3 regions of the Micromonospora sp. NPDC005298 genome follow, and region 1 is predicted to be linked to each of the others. Evidence: riboswitches for the same ligand, from Rfam matches in the RefSeq annotation. Region 1 holds a riboswitch; each other region holds the start of a gene.
What was found. A riboswitch is a leader RNA that binds a small molecule or an ion and turns the genes downstream of it on or off. The one in region 1 is predicted to bind cyclic di-AMP.
Positions count from the first base shown of each region.

Region 1 (6,892 bases):
TCGACGCTGGTGCTGGTCGTCGGGGCGGGCAGCGGTCGTTCGGTCAGCTCGCCGGGGACTGTGACGTCCACGCCGAGGGTCAACGGCTCGCCCCCGGTCGGGGTGAAGTCGGCGAAGGCCCGCCACTGCCCGGGTCCGGCCAGCGGGGTGGCGACCCGCCAGGTGCCGTCCGGGGTGAGGTCGGGGTGGACGTGCCGGAAGCCGGAGAGGTCCCGCCGGGCCACGATGAGGTGCATCCGCTTGTCGTGGGCGACGTCGTAGCTGGTGACCGGTCGGCCGTCCGGGCCGTCGATCGTGAAGGCAAACTCGCCGGCCGGGGCGGCCACCGGGTCGAGGGTGTAGCCACGGTCGGAGACGAGCAGGCCGCCCGGGAGCCGGTCGACCACCTCGTCGTGCTCCCCGGCCGGGTGAGCGGCGGGGCCGTCGTGCCGGGTCTCGGCGGCGGGGGCGCCGGGGTCGACCACCTGGCCGACCCCGTACGCCGCGCCGAAGACCGCCACGAGACCGAGGGCGAACCCGCCCAGTCGGGTCACCGTGTTCACGCAGGGCCTGCCGACGAGCCGTCGACGAGGTCGTAGCCGGCCTCGTCGACGGCGGCCCGGACGGTCGCCACGTCCAGCGGCTGGTCGCTGCTCACGGTGACCTGACCGCTGGCGAGGTCGACCTGGACGTCGCGCACACCGTCGAGGGCGCCGACCTCGGCGCTGACCGCGCTGACGCAGTGCCCACAGGTCATGCCCTGCACCTGGTACGTGGTGTTGACCATCAGACCGTCTCCTCCGCCTCACCTACCGGTACCCGGTGGGGGTATCCGTCACGTGGACCGTACCATACCCCCCAGGGGTAGGCTATCCTGGTCGGCATGACCGCACCCACCCCGATCCGCGGGTACACCGCCAGCAAGGACCAACTGCTCGCGCGGCTCCGCCGCGTCGAGGGGCAGGTCCGGGGCATCGAGAAGATGGTCGACGACGACCGCTACTGCATCGACGTGCTCACCCAGATCTCCGCCATCCAGGCCGCCCTCGACAAGGTGGCGCTGGGGCTGCTCGACGGCCACGCCCGGCACTGCATGCACGAGGGCGCGGCCGAGGGTCGGGCCGACGAGATGGCCACCGAGATGATGGCGGCAGTCGGCCGGCTGATGAAGCGCGGCTGACCCCGCTCAGTCCGACTCCGGGTCGAGGCGTACCCGGCGCAGCAACTGGGCGTTGAGCGCCACCACGACTGTGGACGCCGACATCAGCACAGCGGCAAGCGCCGGGCTCAGCGCCACCCCGGCCCAGGCCAGCACGCCGGCCGCCAGCGGCAGCGCCACCACGTTGTAGCCGGCCGCCCAGGCCAGGTTCTGCCGCATCTTGCGGTACGACGCCCGGGACAACCGCACCACCGCGCCCACCCCACGCGGGTCGGACGAGGCGAGCACCACCCCGGCCGACTCGATCGCCACATCGGTGCCCGCGCCGATCGCGATGCCCACGTCGGCGCGGGCCAGCGCCGGCGCGTCGTTCACCCCGTCACCGACCATCGCCACGGTCAACCCCCGCCGCTGGAGCTCGGCCACCCGGCCGTCCTTCTCCGCCGGCAGCACCTCGGCGAACACCTCGTCGACGCCCGGACGGAACCCGAGTTCGGCGGCGACGGCCTCGGCCACCGGCCGCGCGTCCCCGGTGATCATGGCGATGGTCCGGACACCTTCGGTCCGCAGCTCGTCGACGGCCCGCCGGGCCTCCGGACGCACCTCGTCGGTCAACGCGAACGCGCCGAGCACGGTGTCCGGCAGCCGCACCAGATGCAGCACCGCGGCACCCCGCGCCGACCAGCGCCCGGTCGCCGCCGCCAGGCCGGCCGGGAGCGACACCCCCACCTCCCGCAGCAGCGCCGGCCCGCCCACCGCGTACTCCGTACCGTCGATCGTCGCCTGCACACCGCGGCCCGGCAACGACCGGAATCCGGCGGCCGGCGCCGGGCCGGCCCGCCCGGCCGCCGCCACGATCGCCCGGGCCAACGGATGCTCGCCGTCCGACTCGACACCCGCCGCGATCCGTAGCACCTCGTCCCGCCCGATGCCCGGCACCGTCACCAGGTTGGTGACGGCGTGCTCGCCCCGGGTCAGCGTGCCGGTCTTGTCGAAGAGCACCGCGCCGACGGTCCGCATCCGTTCCAGCGCCAACCGGTCCTTGACCAGGATCCCGGACCGCGCGGCCACCGCCGTGGAGAGCGCGACGACGAGCGGGATGGCCAGACCGAGGGCGTGCGGGCAGGCGATCACCAGGACGGTGACCGCGCGGACCACCGCCTCGTCGGGGTGACCCAGCGCCGTCCAGACCAGCACGGTCAGCACGGCGGTGCCGGTGGCCAGGTAGAACAACGCGGCGGCGAACCGGTCGGCGAGCAGTTGGGCCCGACCGCCCGAGCGCTGCGCCTCGGCGACCATGCGCTGGATGCCGGCGAGCGCGGTCCGCTCACCGAGCGCCTCCACGCGGACCCGGATCGCCGAGTCGGTGGCGACGGTGCCCGCCACCACCCGGTCGCCGGCCGCCCGGGCGACCGGCCGCGACTCACCGGTGATCATGGACTCGTCCAGCTCGGCGCCGCCCTCGACGATGCCCCCGTCCGCCGGCACCCGCCCACCCGGACGGACCAGCACCACGTCGCCGACCCGCAGCGCACCGACGGCAACCGGCTCGACCCGGCCGTCGGCGGCCACCCGCTCGGCCTCGTCGGGCAGCAGCGCGGCAAGCGCCGCGAGCGCTCCCCGGGCCTGCCCGATGGCCTTCATCTCCTGCCAGTGCCCGAGCAGCATGATGGTGACCAGCGCCGCCAACTCCCACCAGAAGTCCAGGTCGAACGCGCCGACGCTGGTGGCCAGCGACGCGGTGTACGCGACCGTGATCGCCATCGCGACCAGCAGCATCATCCCCGGCGCCCGGTCCCGTACCTCCCGGACCGCGCCGGCCAGGAACGGCCAGCCGCCCCACCAGAACACCACCGAGCCGAGCACCGGACCCACCCAGGAACGCCCCGGCACGTCCCAGCGCAGACCGAGCCGGTCCGCCACCAGGTGACTGGTCAGCACCACCGGCACGGTGAGCACCAGGCAGACCCAGAACCGGCTGCGGAACATCGCCGGATCGTGGCCCGCGTGCCTGTCGTGCCCGCCGCGGTGCGCGCCGTGCGGATCAGACGGTGACTCAGCGTGCATGACTCCACGATCCCGGGCCGCGCGCCGCGACGCGGGCGGTTCGCGGACCCCGACACCCCGGCACGACCTGCGACCCACGGCCGGGGTCGTTAGCATTCCGACGATGGCCCTCCGGATCCCGCTGCGCAGTCCGGCACCGGTGCCGCCCCGACGCGGCGCCGCCTCCCGCCGGCCCGGCCGGTCGTTCACCGTACGTGATCAGGCAATCGGCATCCCGCGATCCGCCGCGCCCGTCACCGCGTTTCCGCGGTTGCGGTGAACCGACCGGCCCGCCGGCACGTATCCCGCACCGGATTCGTTGGGAGTCTCGCATTGGGTTCCGACCACAGCCGTTCCGTTCCGTCCGCCCCACCGCGGGTACGGCGGATCCTCGTCGCGACCGTGGTACCCCTGTTCGTCGCCACCGTGCTCGCGGCGGTGGTGCTCTGGCCCCGGGACGCCTCACCGCCGACGGGTGGTGGCGCGGACGTCCCCCGCCACCACGGCACGGTGACCCGCGTGGTGACCGAACCGTGCCCGCCCGCGCCGCAGACCCCGGAGGGCACGCCGGACGCCGGTGACGGGCCGTGCGGCACGGTGGACGTCCGGGTGCAGGACGGGCCGCGCGCCGGGCAGCAGGTCCAGACACCCGTGCCGGACGGCCCCGGTGCGCCCCGGGTGGACGTCGGCGACGAGGTGATCCTGGTCGAGCTGACCGACCCGGCCGACCCCGGCGCCAGCACCTGGAACATCGCCGAACACCAGCGCGGAACCCCACTGGTGTGGCTGGCGGTGGTCTTCGCCGCCGCGATCGTCGCGTTCGGCCGGTGGCGTGGCCTGGCCGCGCTCGCCGGACTGGCCGCGAGCTTCGCCATCCTGCTCACCTTCGTGCTGCCGGGCATCGCCGCCGGCCGGTCACCGCTCGTCGTCGCCGTGGTCGGCGCAGCTCTGATCATGTTCGTGGTGCTGTACCTGACACACGGGGTCACCGCGCAGACCTCGGTCGCGGTGCTCGGCACCCTGGGCAGCCTGGTGCTCACCGGCGTACTGGCCACCATCGCCACCGCCGCCACCCACCTCACCGGCTTCGGCAGCGAGGACGCCACCACCCTGTCGATGTTCCAGGCCGACGTGGACCTGCACGGCCTGCTGCTCGCCGGGATCATCATCGGCTCGCTCGGGGTGCTCGACGACGTGACCGTCACCCAGGCGGCCACCGTCACGGAACTCGCGAACGCCAACCCGGGGCTGACCCGGTTGCAGCTCTACCGGGCGGCGACCCGGGTCGGTCGGGCGCACATCGCCTCCACGGTCAACACCATCGTGCTGGCGTACGCGGGCGCCTCACTGCCGCTGCTGCTCCTGCTCACCGCCGACACGCGCCCCCTCGGGCAGATCCTCACCAGCGAGTTCCTGGCACAGGAGATCGTCCGCAGCGCCGTGGCCACTCTCGGCCTCATCGCCGCCGTACCGCTGACCACCGGGCTGGCCGCGGTGGTGACGGCCGCCGGCCGGTCGACCGCCACGCCGGCCGACGACGTCCCCGCCCCCCGACCACGGCCGGACCGCGCGGAGGCCCTGGCCGCACTCAGCTCCCCGCGTACGGACCCGTCGGACGGACCGGACCCGACGCGGACGACACCCCCGCCCGCCGCCACCACCCGGTGGCCAGAGTCGAACAGGAGCACGGATACGGCATGGTGACACTCCTCAGCGTGACCAGATCGGGCATCCGGCCTGAGAACCGCATCACTGGTCACTCAACGCCATGGCGAAATGACGCTTTTAGTCGGCATCGGGACGTAGCTCAGCGGGTCGACTCTCGGGTAACCTCGCTGCCGGTCACCGCTGAAGGCGCGAATCGGCGCCTGCGGTGCCACCGCCCAATCGCCAGCCGGCGAGCCGGGAACCCAGGTACGTGGGGTGAATCCGCGTCAGCGGTAGGGGCCACTTCCGCCCCGAACCCGTCAGCTAACCCGGTCGGCGGTCGACGGAAGGGAAAATCGTGACGGCACCCCTACGCCGCTGGTTGACGCCCGTGGTGGCCGTGATCGCCGCACTGACCGTGCTCGCCGGCCCCCTCCCGGCGCACGCAGCCCCGACGACGCCGACGCCGTCCGGGCACGAGGAGGACGGCGAGCCGACGCTGCTCAACGACGTCATCGAGAAGACCAACCGGGACTACGTCGCGGCCAAGTCCCAGCTGGACAAGTCCAGGAAGCGGCAGGCGGAGCTGGCGGCCGAGGTGGACCGCGCGAAGGCCGAGCTGGACGCCCTCGCACCGCAGGTCGGTCAGATCGCCGCCCAGTCGTACCGGACCGGTCGGATCGGCGCCATCGCGATGCTGCTGGAGAGCGACGCCCCCGACTCGTTCGTCCGGCGGGCCGCCGCGCTCGACGAGATGAACATGGTCAACGAGAAGAAGCTCTCCGAGGTCAACGCGGTCAAGGCCCGCGCCGAACAGGCGAAGCTGCTTCTCGACGCGGAGGTACGGGAGCAGCAGAAGCAGACCGCCCTGATGGCGAAGGAGAAGCGCGACGCGGACAAGGCGCTCGCCCTCGTCGGTGGGAAGGGCTTCACCGGCGGTCTGGTGGACGCCACGTCGCCGGTCGCCCGGATCGGTCCGGGGCGCTCCGCCGACGGCGACTGGAAGCCGCAGTCGTGCAGCGAGGACGACCCGACCACGTCCGGCTGCGTCACGCCGCGCACGCTGCACGCGTACAAGGAGGTCAAGCGGGCCGGCTTCAACCGGTTCGTGGGCTGCTACCGCTCCGGCGGACCGTGGGAGCACCCGAAGGGCCGCGCCTGCGACTGGTCGTTGCAGAAGAGCGGCTTCAGCCCGTGGCACAACGACGACACCCGGACGTACGGCAACAACGTCGCCGCGTTCCTCATCCGCAACGCCGACCGCCTCGGCATCTACTACGTGATCTGGAACCGGCAGATCTGGTTCCCGGCGACCGGCTGGAAGTCGTACAGCGGGCCGTCGAACCACACCGACCACGTCCACATGTCGCTGCTCTGACCCGCTCACCCAGCTGATCGAGGGCCGTCCCGCGTCGCGGGGCGGCCCTCGACGCGTCAGGCGGCGGCGGGCGCCGACGGCCCGTCGGGTACGTCGAGCGCCGCGACGTGGGCCGGAACGGCGGCGACCGGGCGCACCGCGCCGGCGGCGAGCCGGTACGACATGCCCACCACCGCGCACCGCCCCCGTGTCACGGCGTCGGCCAGCACGGACGACTGCTCCAGCAGCGTCTCGACGGTCTGCGCGATGTGGATGTCGACGATGTCGTCGATGTCCTCGACTCCCTCGGCGGCGGCGCGACGGAGGCTCGGCAGCACGGCGTCGACAACGGCGCCCAGGTGCCCCTGGGGTGCCACGCCGGTGGCGGAGACCTCCCTGGCCGCCTGGACGGCGCCGCACGAGTCGTGGCCCAGCACGACCACCAGCGGGGTGCCGAGGACGGTCACCGCGTACTCCACGCTGCCCAGCACCTCGGGGCCCGTGGTGTGCCCGGCGGTGCGGACCACGAACAGGTCACCGAGCCCCCGATCGAAGATGATCTCGGCGGCGAGCCGCGAGTCGGAGCAGCCGACGATCACCGCGAACGGGTGCTGCCCGTCGGCCACCGCGGTCCGGTGCCCGGCGTCCTGGTTGGGGTGGCGCGGGGAGCCGCTGACGAAGCGCCGGTTGCCGGCGGTCAGCTC
Region 1 covers NZ_JBEXGP010000001.1:751,990-758,881, reverse strand. The annotation lists gene ABZS77_RS03705 (hypothetical protein) at 1-542, opposite strand, end outside; gene ABZS77_RS03700 (copper ion binding protein) at 539-766, opposite strand; gene ABZS77_RS03695 (metal-sensitive transcriptional regulator) at 863-1,159, shown strand; gene ABZS77_RS03690 (copper-translocating P-type ATPase) at 1,166-3,127, opposite strand; gene ABZS77_RS03685 (YibE/F family protein) at 3,518-4,888, shown strand; cyclic di-AMP (ydaO/yuaA leader) riboswitch at 5,055-5,186, shown strand; gene ABZS77_RS03680 (hypothetical protein) at 5,190-6,209, shown strand; gene ABZS77_RS03675 (carbonic anhydrase) at 6,266-6,892, opposite strand, start outside.

Region 2 (6,810 bases), 480 kb from region 1:
ACCGGGCAGGCTGCGCCGGGTCGCCCACCGTCTGCTCGTCCTGGTCGCCGCGGCGGCCGTCGGTGCCGGTGTGCTCGCCGCGCCGGCGCAGGCCGAGCCCACGGTCGACGAGATCGAGGCCCAGATCGACAAGAAGTGGGAGCAGTTGGAGCCCACGATCGAGCAGTACAACAAGGTGCGCTCGCAGCTGAAGGTCAACCGGCAGAAGTCGGCGGACCTCCAGAAGAAGATCGAGCCGTTGGCGCTGCAGAGCGAGCTGGCCCTCAACCGGGTCGGTGACCTCGCCTCCCGCTACTACATCTCCGGCCCGTCGCACGACATCGGCGCCCTGCTGGTCAGCGCCAAGCCGGACACGCTCACCGAGCAGCTCACCGTTCTCGACCGGCTCGCCGCGCAGGAGCGCAAGCAGGTCGAGGGCGTGCTGGCCGTGCGGGCCAAGTACGACGGCGAGAAGCAGAAGCTCGACACGCTGATCACCACGCAGACCCGGCAGCAGAACGAGCTGGCCGCGAAGAAGAAGCAGATCGACACCGACATCAAGCAGCTCGAGGCGTCCCTGCCGAAGACCACGATCAAGACCGAGGGCTGCCCGACCATCAACGGTGTGGCCAGCTCCGCCGCGCAGAAGGCGATCAAGACCGCCTGCCAGCAGGTCGGCGACCCGTACGTCTGGGGTGCCACCGGTCCGAACTCGTTCGACTGCTCGGGGCTGACCCAGTACGCGTACAAGTCGGCCGGGATCTACCTGACCCACCACACCGGTGACCAGTGGAACGAGGGCAAGGCGATCTCGCGGAGCAACGCCCGCGCCGGTGACCTGGTCTTCTTCTTCAGCGACCTGCACCACGTCGGCCTGTACCTCGGCAACGACCTGATGGTGCACGCGCCACGCGCCGGCAAGCCGGTGCAGGTGACCAGCATCAACAACATGCCGGTCGCGGGGTTCCGCAGACCCGGCTGATCCACCAGGCACGACGACGGCCCCCGGTCACTGACCGGGGGCCGTCGCGGTTTCTCAGGGGTTGCCGGTCAGCGGGGTGCGCCCACCGGGGACGGCAGCAACTGCACGTCGTCCAGGTTGACGTACATGATGCGGTGGCCGAACTGGATCTGCGCGTACCGGTTCTTGCCGCGGATCACCGTCCAGTCGCCGGGTGAGGAGCCGTCGAACGTACTGGCCCGGTAGTACTCGCCGGCCAGCACCGCGCCGACGGAGTACCGCTGCCCGGCGGCCAGGGTGTACTGCAACGGCGAGATGGTCTGGTAGGGCACACCCTCGGGGTAGGCGGCCTCCTCCGGGTACGCCCGCCCGTACACCGGGATGGTGGCTCGGCCCGGCTTCGGGACGGCAACCACGCCGACGGTCCAGCTCGCGGTCGGCGCGGACGCCGGGTTGTGGAACCAGGCCTTCTGCCCGAGGTACCAGATGGCCGTCCAGTCGCCCTGCCGGCCGGCGAGGGCGTACGTCTGCCCGGCGGAGGCGCGGGCGCCGTGGTCGGACACCTCCATGGTGTTCGGGGTGCCGTCGGGGCGCAGCGCGATGTCGTTCACCAGCGGTGCGTCGGCGGACGGCGCGCTGCGCAGCACCACCGACGAGGAGCCGCGCGGTGTGCACGGCACGCCGGGGGTGACGCATCCGATGAACGCCGGCTGGTTGGTGGCGTAGTCCGGGTCGATCCGGACGAGGCCGGTGGCCGGGGTGCCGGTGTCCAGCCGCGGGGCGTGCAGCAGGTCGAAGTAGTGCGTCCAGTCCCAGTACGGTCCCGGGTCCCAGTGCATGCCGCGTACGGTCGACGCGACGGTGCCGGGCACGTTGTCGTGGCCGATGATGTGCTGGCGGTCCAGCGGGATGCCCAGTCGCAGCGCGAGGTGCCGGACCAGCTTCGACGAGGTCCGGTACATCGCCTCGGTGTACCAGGTGCCCTGCGCGGCGAAGCCCTCGTGCTCGAGGCCGATCGACTTGGCGTTGACGTACCAGTTGCCGGCGTGCCAGCCGACGTCCTTGGTCTTGACGTGCTGGGCGATGTGCCCGTCCACCGAGCGCAGCGAGTAGTGCCAGCTCACGTAGGTCGGGTCCTGGACGAGTTTCAGCGTGGTCGCCCAGCTCGCCTCGGTGTCGTGGATGACGATGTACTCGATCTTCTGCCGGGCGGGCCGGTCGGACAGGTCGTGGTTGCCGTAGTCGCCGTCGCCGAACGCCTGGTACGGCGCGGGAATCCACTCGCACGAGATGGTGCGGGGGCACTCCAGCCCGTCCGGGCGGGCGAGGCGGCGCAGGCCCAGCCGGTCCAGCCAGGAGCGCTCCGGTCGTACCGCGCTGGCCGGCAGCGTGACCCGCTGGCCGTCGTCGGTCACTCGGGACTCGCCGGCGCTGATCGTGGTGAAGACCTCGTCGGCGAAGGCCGCCGCGGCGTCGGCGCTGTCCGCGCCGGCGTAGCGGGCCACCGCGCCGTACCAGGTGGCCGGGTCGGTGCCGGCTCCGACCGGAGCGCCCAACTCCCGCTGGTACGACGCGAGCAGCGCCGCCCCGCCCCGGATGTTGGCGTTCGTGTCGGTGCGCAGCGACTCGGGTGCCACGCCGGTCAGCGCGGCTGCGGCGTCCACGGTCTGCAAGGCGGCCGGGGGCGGCGCGGGATCCTCGGCGGGTGCGGTCGCGGGTGCCAGCGCGGGTCGGGAGTCGTCGCCGCGCGGGTCCTCGGTGCCGGTGTCGTGGTGGCCGCGTGCGGGCAGGGCGGCCACGTGTCGGGCGTCGGTCAGGTGCATCGGGCCGTAGCCGCCGCTGGTGCTCGGTGTGCCGGCGTTGCTGTCCCAGCGGGACTCCAGGTAGGAGACACCGAGCAGCACGGTGGTCGGCACGCCGTACTCCGTGGCCGCCGCGGCGTACTGCTGCTGGCGGTCGGGGGCGGGTGCGGCGGCGGCGCCGGCGGGTGACGGTACCGCGGTCGAGGCGGCGACCACGGCGGCGGCGAGCAGGGCGCGCCGGCCGACGGACAGGGTTGGACGGTGCATCGAACCCCCTAGATTTCACGGTTGAAGGTGAGGTCACCTTCGCGCCGCGCGGGAGTCCGCGTCAATACCTTTCCATCTGTCGAAGCGTTCGGAAAGAAATCTTCGCGTACAGCCTGTGACTCTCTCCAATCGGTACGGAGTGTCACGGCCGCACGGGTTGCGGATCGGTAACGGGCGTCTCTACTCTGGTCATTTGTCGGCCCGACAGCAGGTCCGCCCAGCCCGGGCGGTAACGGACCGACACCGCCGAGTCGCTTCCGAGCGAACCGGGGACCCACGTCCCCCGGGGTGAATCCGCAGCCACTGCGGTAGGGCGCCAACTTCCCGCCCGAACCCGTCAGCTAACCCGGTAGGCGGTCAGGAAGAAGGAGAACGGAACCCCGGTGGCACTCCATGCCCCGCGGCCGTCGTCCGAGCGGTCGGCGCCAGCCGGTCCGACGTCGATCGTGCCGCGTCCACGCTGGTCCCGCTTCACCACCGCTCTCGCCGCACTGGCCGGCGTCGCCGTCGTCCTGACCGGCAGCGCCACCGCGGCCCACGCCGACCCGTCCGTCGCCGAGATCGAACGCCAGATCGACGCCGACTGGAACAAACTCGAACCGATCATCGAACGGCACAACGCCACCCGGATCGACCTCGCCGCCAAGCGCAAGCAGGCCGACGCGTTGGCCGCCCAGATCGCCCCGCTGGAGCGTCAGGTCGACGCCGCGATGAACAAGGTCAGCGCCCTGGCCGTGCGCGCGTACAAGGGCGAGAACGTCTCCACCGTCAACGCCGTGCTCGGCAGCCGGTCGCCGAGCGAGGTGGTCGGGCAGCTCGAAATGCTGGACCGCTTCGCGCACAACCAGCAGCAGGACGTCCGCGAGGTGGCCGACCTGCGCGACGAGCTGGCCGCGAAGAAGGCCCCGCTGGACGAGATGGTGTCGCAGCTGACCCGTACCGAGGCCCAGCTGGCGGCGAAGAAGAAGCAGATCAACGAGGAGATCGACCGCCTCCAGAAGCTGCGCCTCAAGGTGTACGGCAACGGGGGCGGCGGGTCGCTGCGTCCCGCGCCCTGCCCGGCGAGCTACCCCGGCGGTGGCGCCGGCACGGCCGTGAAGTTCGCCTGCGCGCAGATCGGCAAGCCCTACGTGTGGGGTGCCGAGGGTCCGAACTCGTACGACTGCTCCGGGCTGATGCTTGCCGCGTGGGCCAAGGCGGGCGTGAGCCTGCCGCACAACGCCGCCGCGCAGAGCCGCGTCACGAAGGACGTCAGCCGCTCCGAACTGCGAGCCGGTGACCTGGTCTTCTATTACAGCGACATCCACCACGTCGGCATGTACGTCGGCAACGGCTGGGTGGTGCACGCCTCCCAGGCCGGTCAGCCGGTCAAGATGAAGAAGGTCGACGACGGCCCGATCCACAGCTACGGCCGCCCCGGCTGATCAGGGGTGAACGCACAGGGCCCGTCGCGATCCGTTTCGCGGCGGGCCCTCGTCGTGCGGAATTCAGCGTGTCGGCCAGGTGCGCCAGTGCTGCCAGGCCCGGCTGGGCGTCGGCCCCCGCTGACCCTGGTAGCGCGAGCCGTACACCGCCGAGCCGTACGGGTGCTCGGCCGGCGAGGAGAGCCGGAAGATGCACAGCTGACCGATCTTCATGCCGGGCCAGAGTGTGATCGGCAGGTTCGCCACGTTCGACAGCTCCAGCGTCACGTGCCCGGAGAAGCCCGGGTCGATGAAGCCGGCGGTTGAGTGGGTGAGCAGGCCGAGGCGGCCCAGGCTCGACTTGCCCTCCAGCCGGCCGGCGAGCTGGTCGCCCAGCGAGATCACCTCGAGCGTCGAGGCGAGCACGAACTCCCCCGGGTGCAGCACGAACGGCTCGCCGTCGGGCACCTCGACGACCGAGGTCAGGTCGTCCTGCTGCATCGCCGGGTCGATGTGGGTGTAGAGGTGGTTGTTGAAGACCCGGAACAGCCGGTCGAGTCGCACGTCGATGCTTGACGGTTGGACCAGCATGGGCTCGAAGGGCTCCAGGCCCAGCGTGCCGGCCTTGATCTCGGAGACCAGGTCGCGGTCGGAGAGCAGCATCGGACCACCATAGCCGCGCCGCGCACGACGCCCGGATTCGGTGCTGGTGACCAGCGCGTCGAGGTCGCTGGTCGTACATTTGTTCGATAGAATGCCCACATGGCTTCCTGGTCCGAATTCGCCGCCGACGAGCCCCGACTCGCCGACGGGATCCGCGTTCTCCTCCAGCAGTACGGGCCGGGCTTCGGCTACCTGGCCACGGTCCGCGCCGACGGCGGGCCCCGGGTCCATCCGGTCTCCCCGGTCATCACCGACGAGGGCTTGTTCTGCTTCGTCATCGACTCCCCGAAGCGCCGTGACCTCGAACGGGACGGCCGTTACGCGCTGCACTCGTTCCCGCCGGAGGAGAGCGACGACGAGGCGTACGTGGCGGGTCACGCCCGGCCGGTGACCGACCCGGCCCAGTTGGCCCGGTTGGCGCAGGGCGCCCGGGCCGAGCCGCACGTCGACTGGCGGCTGTTCGAGTTCACCGTCGACGTGGCGATGCTGACCCGCCGCGAGCAGCCCGTCGCGGGCATTCCGGGCTTCACGCCGGGCCGGCCGGCCGTGCAGGTCTGGCTGGACCCGCACGCTCCGCCGGTGGCTTCCGCGCCTGTCGCCGTACCGCCGGCGCGGCCGACCCGTCGAAGCCGTGACGTCCAGTGCACGGCAGCCTGACCACGGGCCGGAAAAGACGCCGGTGCCGGCTCCGTCGTGACGGAGCCGGCACCGGGTGTACGCGCGAGAGTTACGCCGCGCGGTAGGCGTTCCAGGCGGTGATCATGCGGCTCGCCTGTCCCGGGGTGAACTGGTACATGCACGAGTCGTAGGTGTAGTCCATGAAGTTGGTGATCGGGTCCAGCCCGGTCGCCGAGCAGGTGTTGCGCCCGGTCGGGCACTCGTACGCGGGCGACGCCTCGGCCGGGGTGTCGCTGACGCTGTCACCCGAGCCGCCGCAACCGCCCTGGAAGGTGTGGTAGAGGTTCAGCCAGTGGCCGATCTCGTGGGTGCCGGTGTCGCCCTGGTTGTAGTTGGTGGCGGTGCCGCCCGGCAGCGACTCGTTCAGCGCGACCACGCCGTCCATGCTGCTCAGGTTGCGCTGCGGGAAGGTCGCCCAGCCCAGCAGGTTGTTGCTCAGCTCGCCGAGGTAGATGTTGAGGGTGTTCTTGCCGCCCACCCGCAGCGAGGACTTCATCGACCGCTCCGCCGACGAGCCCTGCACGATCGGGTACCACGACGGGTTCGTCACCCGGTTGATCTTGTCGAGCCGGAAGGCGAACGCGGTGACCGCACCGCCGGTCGAACCGGCGTAGGCCTGGTTGAGCACGGTGATCTGCGAGGTGATCATCGAGTCGGGGATGTTGCCGCCGGCCCGCGTGCTGTTCTCCTGGATCACGTGCACCACCACCGGGATGGTGACCGTGGCCAGCGCCGTCGCGCCCGCGCCGGTGCGGAAGTTGGCGCGCTCGCGCAGCGCCGCCGCAAGGTCCGCGTCCCGCTCGCGGACCTGCTTCGCGGTCAGCTCGTTCGGGTCGTGCTTGGCCGCCGCACCGGGCTTCATCCGGGCGTTGGAGTGGCTGTCGGCCGGCTCGGCGCAGGCGCCACCGGGCGCCGCGGAGAAGGCCGAAGCAGCCGGAACGACGCCCACCGCAGCGGTGCTGAGCAGCAGCGCGAGGGTCGTCGACGCGACACCGGCGACACGCCGGGTCAGCAGGTTGGGACGGGGTCCCATGGGCCCACCTCTTTCTGGCGGCGC
Region 2 covers NZ_JBEXGP010000001.1:275,327-282,136, forward strand. The annotation lists gene ABZS77_RS01345 (NlpC/P60 family protein) at 1-961, shown strand, start outside; gene ABZS77_RS01350 (peptidoglycan recognition family protein) at 1,030-3,009, opposite strand; cyclic di-AMP (ydaO/yuaA leader) riboswitch at 3,244-3,379, shown strand; gene ABZS77_RS01355 (NlpC/P60 family protein) at 3,456-4,433, shown strand; gene dcd (dCTP deaminase) at 4,497-5,075, opposite strand; gene ABZS77_RS01365 (pyridoxamine 5'-phosphate oxidase family protein) at 5,175-5,732, shown strand; gene ABZS77_RS01370 (zinc metalloprotease) at 5,803-6,786, opposite strand.
Region 2: linked by a shared signal. The riboswitch ahead of ABZS77_RS01355 (NlpC/P60 family protein) and the one ahead of ABZS77_RS03680 (hypothetical protein) in region 1 are both predicted to bind cyclic di-AMP.

Region 3 (6,892 bases), on a different contig from region 1:
TTCGCGAGTCCGCCGACGCGCGCGCCTCGCAGGACCTGATCGGCCAGTTCGGGGTCGGCTTCTACGCCGCGTTCATGGTCGCCGACCGGGTCACCCTGCTCACCCGCAAGGCCGGCGAGACCGGCGGCACCCGCTGGGAGTCCGCCGGCGAGGGCACGTACTCGGTCGAGGCCGTCGACGAGGCGCCGCAGGGCACCTCGGTGACCCTGCACCTCAAGCCCGCCGACACCGAGGACAACCTGCACGACTACACCGCCGAGTGGACCATCCGCGAGATCGTCAAGCGGTACTCCGACTTCATCGCGTGGCCCATCCGGATGACCGTCGAACGCCCCGGCGTCGACGGCGCGGACGCCACCAGCGAGGTGCAGACCCTCAACTCGATGAAGGCACTCTGGGCGCGGCCCCGCGACGAGGTCGACGCCGCCGAGTACAACGAGTTCTACAAGCACGTCAGCCACGACTGGGCCGACCCGCTCGAGGTCGTGCACATGAAGGGCGAGGGCACCTTCGAGTACGAGGCGCTGCTGTTCCTGCCCAGCCACGCCCCGCTCGACATGTTCGCCCCGCAGGGCCGCCGAGGCGTCCAGCTCTACGTCAAGCGCGTGTTCATCATGGACGACTGCGAGGCGCTGGTCCCCACCTACCTGCGCTTCGTCAAGGGCGTCGTCGACGCGCACGACCTGTCGCTGAACATCTCCCGCGAGATCCTCCAGCAGGACCGGCAGATCCAGATCGTCCGCCGCCGCCTGGTGAAGAAGGTCCTCACCACGGTCAAGGACCTCAAGGCCAACCACCCCGAGCGGTACCGCACCTTCTGGACCGAGTTCGGCACCGTCGTCAAGGAAGGGCTGATCGACGACACCGACAACCGGGACACCCTGCTGGAGATCCTGTCGGTGGCGTCCACGAACGACGCCGCCGAGCCCACCGACCTGGCCGGCTACGTCTCGCGGATGAAGGACGGCCAGAGCGACATCTGGTACGCCACCGGCGACTCCCGGGCCACCATCGAGAACTCGCCGCACCTGGAGGCGTTCCGGGCCAAGGGCCACGAGGTGCTGCTCCTGACCGACCCGGTCGACGAGGTGTGGGTCGAGCGGGTCGGCGCGTACGACGGCCGGCAGTTCCGCTCGATCGCCAAGGGCGAGGTCGACCTGGACACCGACGAGGAGAAGCAGCAGGCCGAGACCGAGCGCGAGCAGCAGCGGCAGGAGTTCGCCGCGCTCGTCGAATGGCTGGGCACGACCCTCGCCGACAGCGTCCGGGAGGTCCGCCTGTCGTCGCGGCTGACCACCTCACCCGCCTGCGTCGTCGGGGACGCGCACGACCTCACCCCCACGCTGGAGAAGATGTACCGGGCGATGGGGCACGAGGTGCCGTCCACCAAGCGGATCCTGGAGATCAACCCCGGTCATCCGCTGGTCGCCGGGCTCCGCAAGGCCCACGAGCAGGGCGACGCCTCGCCGGCCCTGACCGAGACGGCGGAGCTGCTGTACGGCCTGGCGGTGCTCGCCGAGGGTGGCGAGCTGGCCGACCCGGCCCGCTTCACCCGGACGCTCGCCGACCGGCTGGCCCGCACCCTGTAGCCGGATCCACCCTCCGGCCGGCGGTCCGCCCAGCAGGGCCCCGCCGGCCGGTCAGGTCCCGTCTCGCGCCACCCACGGCGCGACCCTCGGCGAGCGCTGCACCGATCTTCGGCGGGTCGGCGGCACGGACGTCGCGCCGCTCTACGGACACCGGGAGCACGGCGTCCCCGACCGCTGATCGTAAACGGTCCATCATGGTCACTGCACAGTGTTCGATGCCCCGCAACCGGTGGCCGGAACGCCGAGCGCGGGCCGGTGAAGAACTTCACAGCGAGTGGGCGATCGTCACCGACCGTGCCTAACGTCGGTCGGGTTCGCCACTGCGGACACCACGGCCGGCAACGCCAAATCCCGCCCCCGGTCGTCGGAACCCAGTCAACCGGGCGGGAGCGGGGGACCCAGGTTCCTCGGTGCATGTCACCTCGGGGTGAAGCCGCCACCGTGCGGCCGGGCTCCTCGGCCCGAACCCGACAGCTCACCTCGCCGGCGTGGAGGAAAACTCACATGACGTCTGTTCACACGCCCCGTCATCGACGGGTCAGCACCCGCCGCCTCGCCGTCGGCACCCTGGCCGTCGGCGCGGTCACCGGCGCTGTCGCACTCTTCGGCCCGGCCGCCCCGGCGCAGGCCGCCGTCAACTGGGACGCGATCGCCAAGTGCGAGTCCGGCGGCAACTGGAAGATCAACACCGGCAACGGCTACTACGGCGGCTTGCAGTTCTCGCAGAGCACCTGGGCCGGTTACGGCGGCAAGAAGTACGCCGCACGCGCCGACCTGGCCAGCCGCGGCGAGCAGATCGCCGTCGCCGAGAAGGTGCTCGACGGGCAGGGCATCGGCGCCTGGCCGACCTGCGGCAAGAAGGGCGGCTCGTCGGGCGGCTCCGCCACCAAGTCGACGAAGTCCACCAAGTCGACGAAGTCCACCAAGTCGACCAGGTCCACCGAGTCGACCGCGAAGCCCAGCAGGTCCACGCGCGGCGAGCAGCCGGCGACGCGCGACCACGAGCGCACCGCGCCCGCGTCGAGCGGCGGGACGTACACCGTCAAGCCGGGCGACACCCTGTCGGAGATCGCCGACCACCACCGGTCGACCGGTGGCTGGCAGGCGCTGTACGAGCGCAACCGGCAGATCGTCGGCGCCGACCCGGGTCTGATCTTCCCGGGTCAGCGACTCAGCCTCTGACGTACGACGCGCGAACGCTCGGCCGGCTCACCGGTCGAGCGTTCGCGTGTGTGCCGCCCGGGGTCGCGGTCAGGCCGCCGACGCCGAGGCCTTCTGCTCCCGTTGTGATGCCGCCACCCCGGCGTTGCGGCCCCAGCGCGGAGCCGGCACCGCCTCACCGCGCCAGCCGGTGCGGCTCTCGGCGTCGCTGCCCCCGTCGGTCTTCTCGACCGAGGCGGATTCGCCGCGGGCCAGCCGCAGCGACTGCTCGGCGCCGGTGCGGGCCTCGCACGGCCACCCCTGCCCGGCGCACTGGAGATTGCGGCAGTGCCCCTCGTCGTCCGGCTCATGGGCGCCCAGCACGTCGACCGCGAGCTGCCAGAGCAGCGGGTCGGTCACGTCGTGCGGACGCTCGACGCGACGGCTCGGTCGGTTGCTGGTGTCGTCGGACATCATGGGCCCCCCTCGTCAGGCTGTTCCCTCCAAGGGTCACCCGTGGGCCGTCGGCTAAACCGCCGACCTGCTGTGATGTGTCACCGATCGCAGGAAACGCGACCATCAGTCGGGCAATAGCGGCATCTCGACACCGGGGTCGCGGCCGAGCAGCACCGCCCGGGTGAGCGCCGCCGATCCGAACCGGTCGCGGACCGCGTCGACCGCCGCGTCCAGTTCGGCGCCCGGGTCGGGTTGGAACGGCAGCTCCGGCTGGACCGGGTTGTCGTCGAGGTTGCCCACCGAGACGCCGATCAGGGTGACGCCCCGCCGGTCGATCTCGGGCTGGGTGGCCCGCAGCAGCGCCCGCGCGGCGGCGAGCACCGGCGTGGTGTCCGCGGTCGCCTTGCGGACGGTGTGCGATCGGGTGGCCCGCGTGTAGTCGCCGAAGCGCAGACGCAGCACCACCGTGCGTCCGGCCCGCCCGGCGGCCCGCATCCGCCGGGTGACCCGGTCGACCAGGCCGGCGAGGATCGCGTCCAGCTCCGCCGCCGCGTGCGGGGTACGGCTCAGCGCGTGCTGCGCGCCCATCGAACCGCGTCGGCGACCCACCTGCACTCCCCGTGGGTCACGGTTGTGTGCCAGGGCGTGCAGGTGCCGGCCCGCGCCCGCGCCGAGCAGCGAGACCAGCGCCGCCTCACCGAGCCGGGCCACGTCGCCGACGGTACGGATCCGACGCTCGCGCAGCTTCTCGGCCGTGATCGGGCCGACGCCCCAGAGCCGCTCGACCGGCAACGGATGCAGGAACGCCAGTTCGCCGTCGGGTGCGACGACCAGCAGCCCATCCGGTTTGGCCACCCCGCTGGCGACCTTCGCCAGGAACTTCGTGCGGGCCACGCCCACCGTGATGGGCAGGCGGACCTGCTCGCGGACCTCCCGACGCAGCCGGTCCGCGATGTCGGCCGGCGCCCCGACCAGCCGGCGCAGCCCGCCCACGTCCAGGAACGCCTCGTCGATGGAGAGCCCCTCGACCAGCGGGGTGGTCCGCCTGAAGATCTCGAACACCGCGCGGCTCGCGGCCGTGTACGCCGACATCCGCGGTGGCATCACGATCGCGTCCGGGCAGAGGCGACGTGCCTGCTGACCGCCCATCGCGCTGCGGACGCCCCGCGCCTTCGCCTCGTAGCTGGCCGCGAGGACCACCCCACTGCCGACGATCACGGGGCGGCCCCGTAGGCGCGGGTCGTCGCGCTGCTCGACCGACGCGTAGAAGGCGTCCAGGTCGGCGTGCAGGATGGTGGCCCCGGGCGACACGTACATATGTTCGCATGGCGTCGGTCGTGGCGACAGTGACCTGGGCGAACGCGGTCACGAGTCGATCAGTCGAGGCAGAACTCGTTGCCCTCGGGGTCGGCCATGACGAGGTGACCGGCGCCGAGCGGGGGAGCGGGCTCGTGCCGACCGAGCCGGGTGGCGCCGTACGCGACGAGCCGGTCGGCCTCCGCTTCGAGGGCCGCCATCCGTTCGTCTCCGGCGAGGCCGGGCGCCGCCCGGACGTCCAGGTGGACGCGGTTCTTGACCTGCTTGCCCTCCGGTACGCGCTGGAAGAACAGCCGTGGCCGGGACCCCTCGGGGTCGACCACCGCCGAGGCGTCGTTGCGGTTCTCCGGCGGCACGCCCATCGCGTCCAGTGCCTGCTCCCACGACTCGAAGCCGCTGGGCGGGCCCTGCACCTGGTAGCCGAGGGCCTCGGCCCAGAACGTCGCCAGCCCGGCCGGATCGGCGCAGTCGAACGTGATCTGCACGTCGCGTGGCATGGCAGCTCCCCTGATCTCGTCGGTCATGGTCCCAGCCTCCCGGAAATCGCGGACAGGATCGTTCCTCAACCTGTGCAACGATCGGCGGGTGACCGTCGAGGCGACCACCGAGCGCGTCCTGCGGTTGTTGGCGCTGCTGCAACGACGACCGTCCTGGACGGCCGCCGAGCTCGCCGCGCGGTTGCGGGTCACCGACCGCTGCGTCAGGCGTGACGTCCAACGCCTGCGGAATCTCGGCTATCCCGTGCGCGCGGTGTCCGGCGTCGGTGGCGGCTACCGGCTCGGCTCGGGCACCCGGCTGCCGCCGCTGCTGCTCGACGACGGGGAGGCGATCGCGACGGCGGTGTCCCTGCGGTTGGCCACCGGGGGCACGGTCGCCGGTGCGGGCGAGGCCGCCCTGCGGGCGTTGGCGAAGCTCGACCAGGTGATGCCCTCGCGGCTGCGCGCCGAGGTACGGGCGGTGCACGGCTCCACCGAGACCCTCGTCGGGCCGGTGGTCGAGATCGACGCCGAGCTGCTGGTGACGCTGGCGCGATCCTGCCGCGACGCGGTCCGGGTGCGGTTCGGCTACCCGGGACGGGACGGGGAGTGCGAGCGGACGGTCGAGCCGGTCCGGATGGTCACCACCGGCCGACGGTGGTACCTGATGGCCTGGGACGTCGACCGGGCCGACTGGCGCACGTTCCGGCTGGACCGGATGCGTACGGCGGTGGCCACGACCTGGCGTTTCCGGCCCCGCGCGCATCCCGATCCGGTGGCCTTCGTGCAGCGCTCGGTCACCGGGTCGCCGTACCGGTACGTCGCCCGGGTGCGGGTACGCGCCCACCCCGACGAGGTGCGGGCGTCGGTGCCGCCGCAGGTGGGCCGCGTCGAGGACGACCGCGACGGGTGGTGTGTGCTGGTCGTCGGCGGCGACGATCTGGACTGGTTGGCCGCGCACATCGCCCGCCTGACCTACGAGGTGCGGGTGGTGGAGCCCGCGGAGCTGCGGGACGCCGCCGCCCGTCTGGCACGCCGCCTCGCGGCGATGGCCGAACCCGCCGGATCGGAACCGGTCAGTCCTCGGCCGGGGCGGGCCGGGCCGGGACGGTGAACCGTCGCAACGACACCGCGCCGCCGTCCGGGGCGGTCCACTCTGCCGTGCGGCTGCCGGCGCACCGCCATCCGGTGCGTTCGTAGAGCGCGACCGCCGCGGCGTCCCGCACGGCGACCTCGAGCACCAGGTCCGTCGCGCGTTCGTGCGCCCACTGCCGGGCGCGGGCCAGCAGCGCGTCGCCCAGCGCCCGCCCGCGCGCGGTGGGCGCCACGAAGAGGCGGGCCACCTCGGCTGTCGGCCGGGTGGGCGGCCCCTGGGCCGGCTCGGGCACCCGGTGCACCGCCACATGTCCCACGATGGCCGCGTCGGCGGCGACGGCGACCCAGGCCCGTGCCGGTCGTGGTCCGCACAACCACCGGTGCGGGTCGGTGGGCCAGTTCATCGGGTACCCGTCGACCCGGTGGACCTCGGCGAGCGCCGCGACACATCCGTCCAGGTCGGTGGCGCGTCGCCGGCGGACGCGCGGCGCGATCACAGCTCGTCGAACGGGCGGGCGTAGCGGAACTCGCCCCGGATCGTGTCGCGCCACGCGTGCATCGGTCGGGCCATGAAGTACCGCGGACCCCACGGCTGCGGCGGGGTGACGCCCAGCTCCACGGCCGGCCGGAACCCGAAGCGCGGGTAGTAGTCGGGGTGCCCCAGCAGCACGACGAGGGGCTCGTCCCGCGCGTCGGCCGCGCCGAGCACCGCGTGCATCAGGGCGCTGCCGACCCCGCGCCGCTGCCGGCCGGGCAGCACGCCGAGCGGCCCGAGGCCCACCGCCACCGGCGCACCGGCCACCCGGCCGCGCGTGGCCA
Region 3 covers NZ_JBEXGP010000023.1:38,622-45,513, reverse strand. The annotation lists gene htpG (molecular chaperone HtpG) at 1-1,589, shown strand, start outside; cyclic di-AMP (ydaO/yuaA leader) riboswitch at 1,922-2,092, shown strand; gene ABZS77_RS24845 (transglycosylase family protein) at 2,094-2,771, shown strand; gene ABZS77_RS24840 (hypothetical protein) at 2,841-3,206, opposite strand; gene dinB (DNA polymerase IV) at 3,309-4,496, opposite strand; gene ABZS77_RS24830 (VOC family protein) at 4,562-4,999, opposite strand; gene ABZS77_RS24825 (WYL domain-containing protein) at 5,088-6,092, shown strand; gene ABZS77_RS24820 (GNAT family N-acetyltransferase) at 6,055-6,570, opposite strand; gene ABZS77_RS24815 (N-acetyltransferase) at 6,567-6,892, opposite strand, start outside.
Region 3: linked by a shared signal. The riboswitch ahead of ABZS77_RS24845 (transglycosylase family protein) and the one ahead of ABZS77_RS03680 (hypothetical protein) in region 1 are both predicted to bind cyclic di-AMP.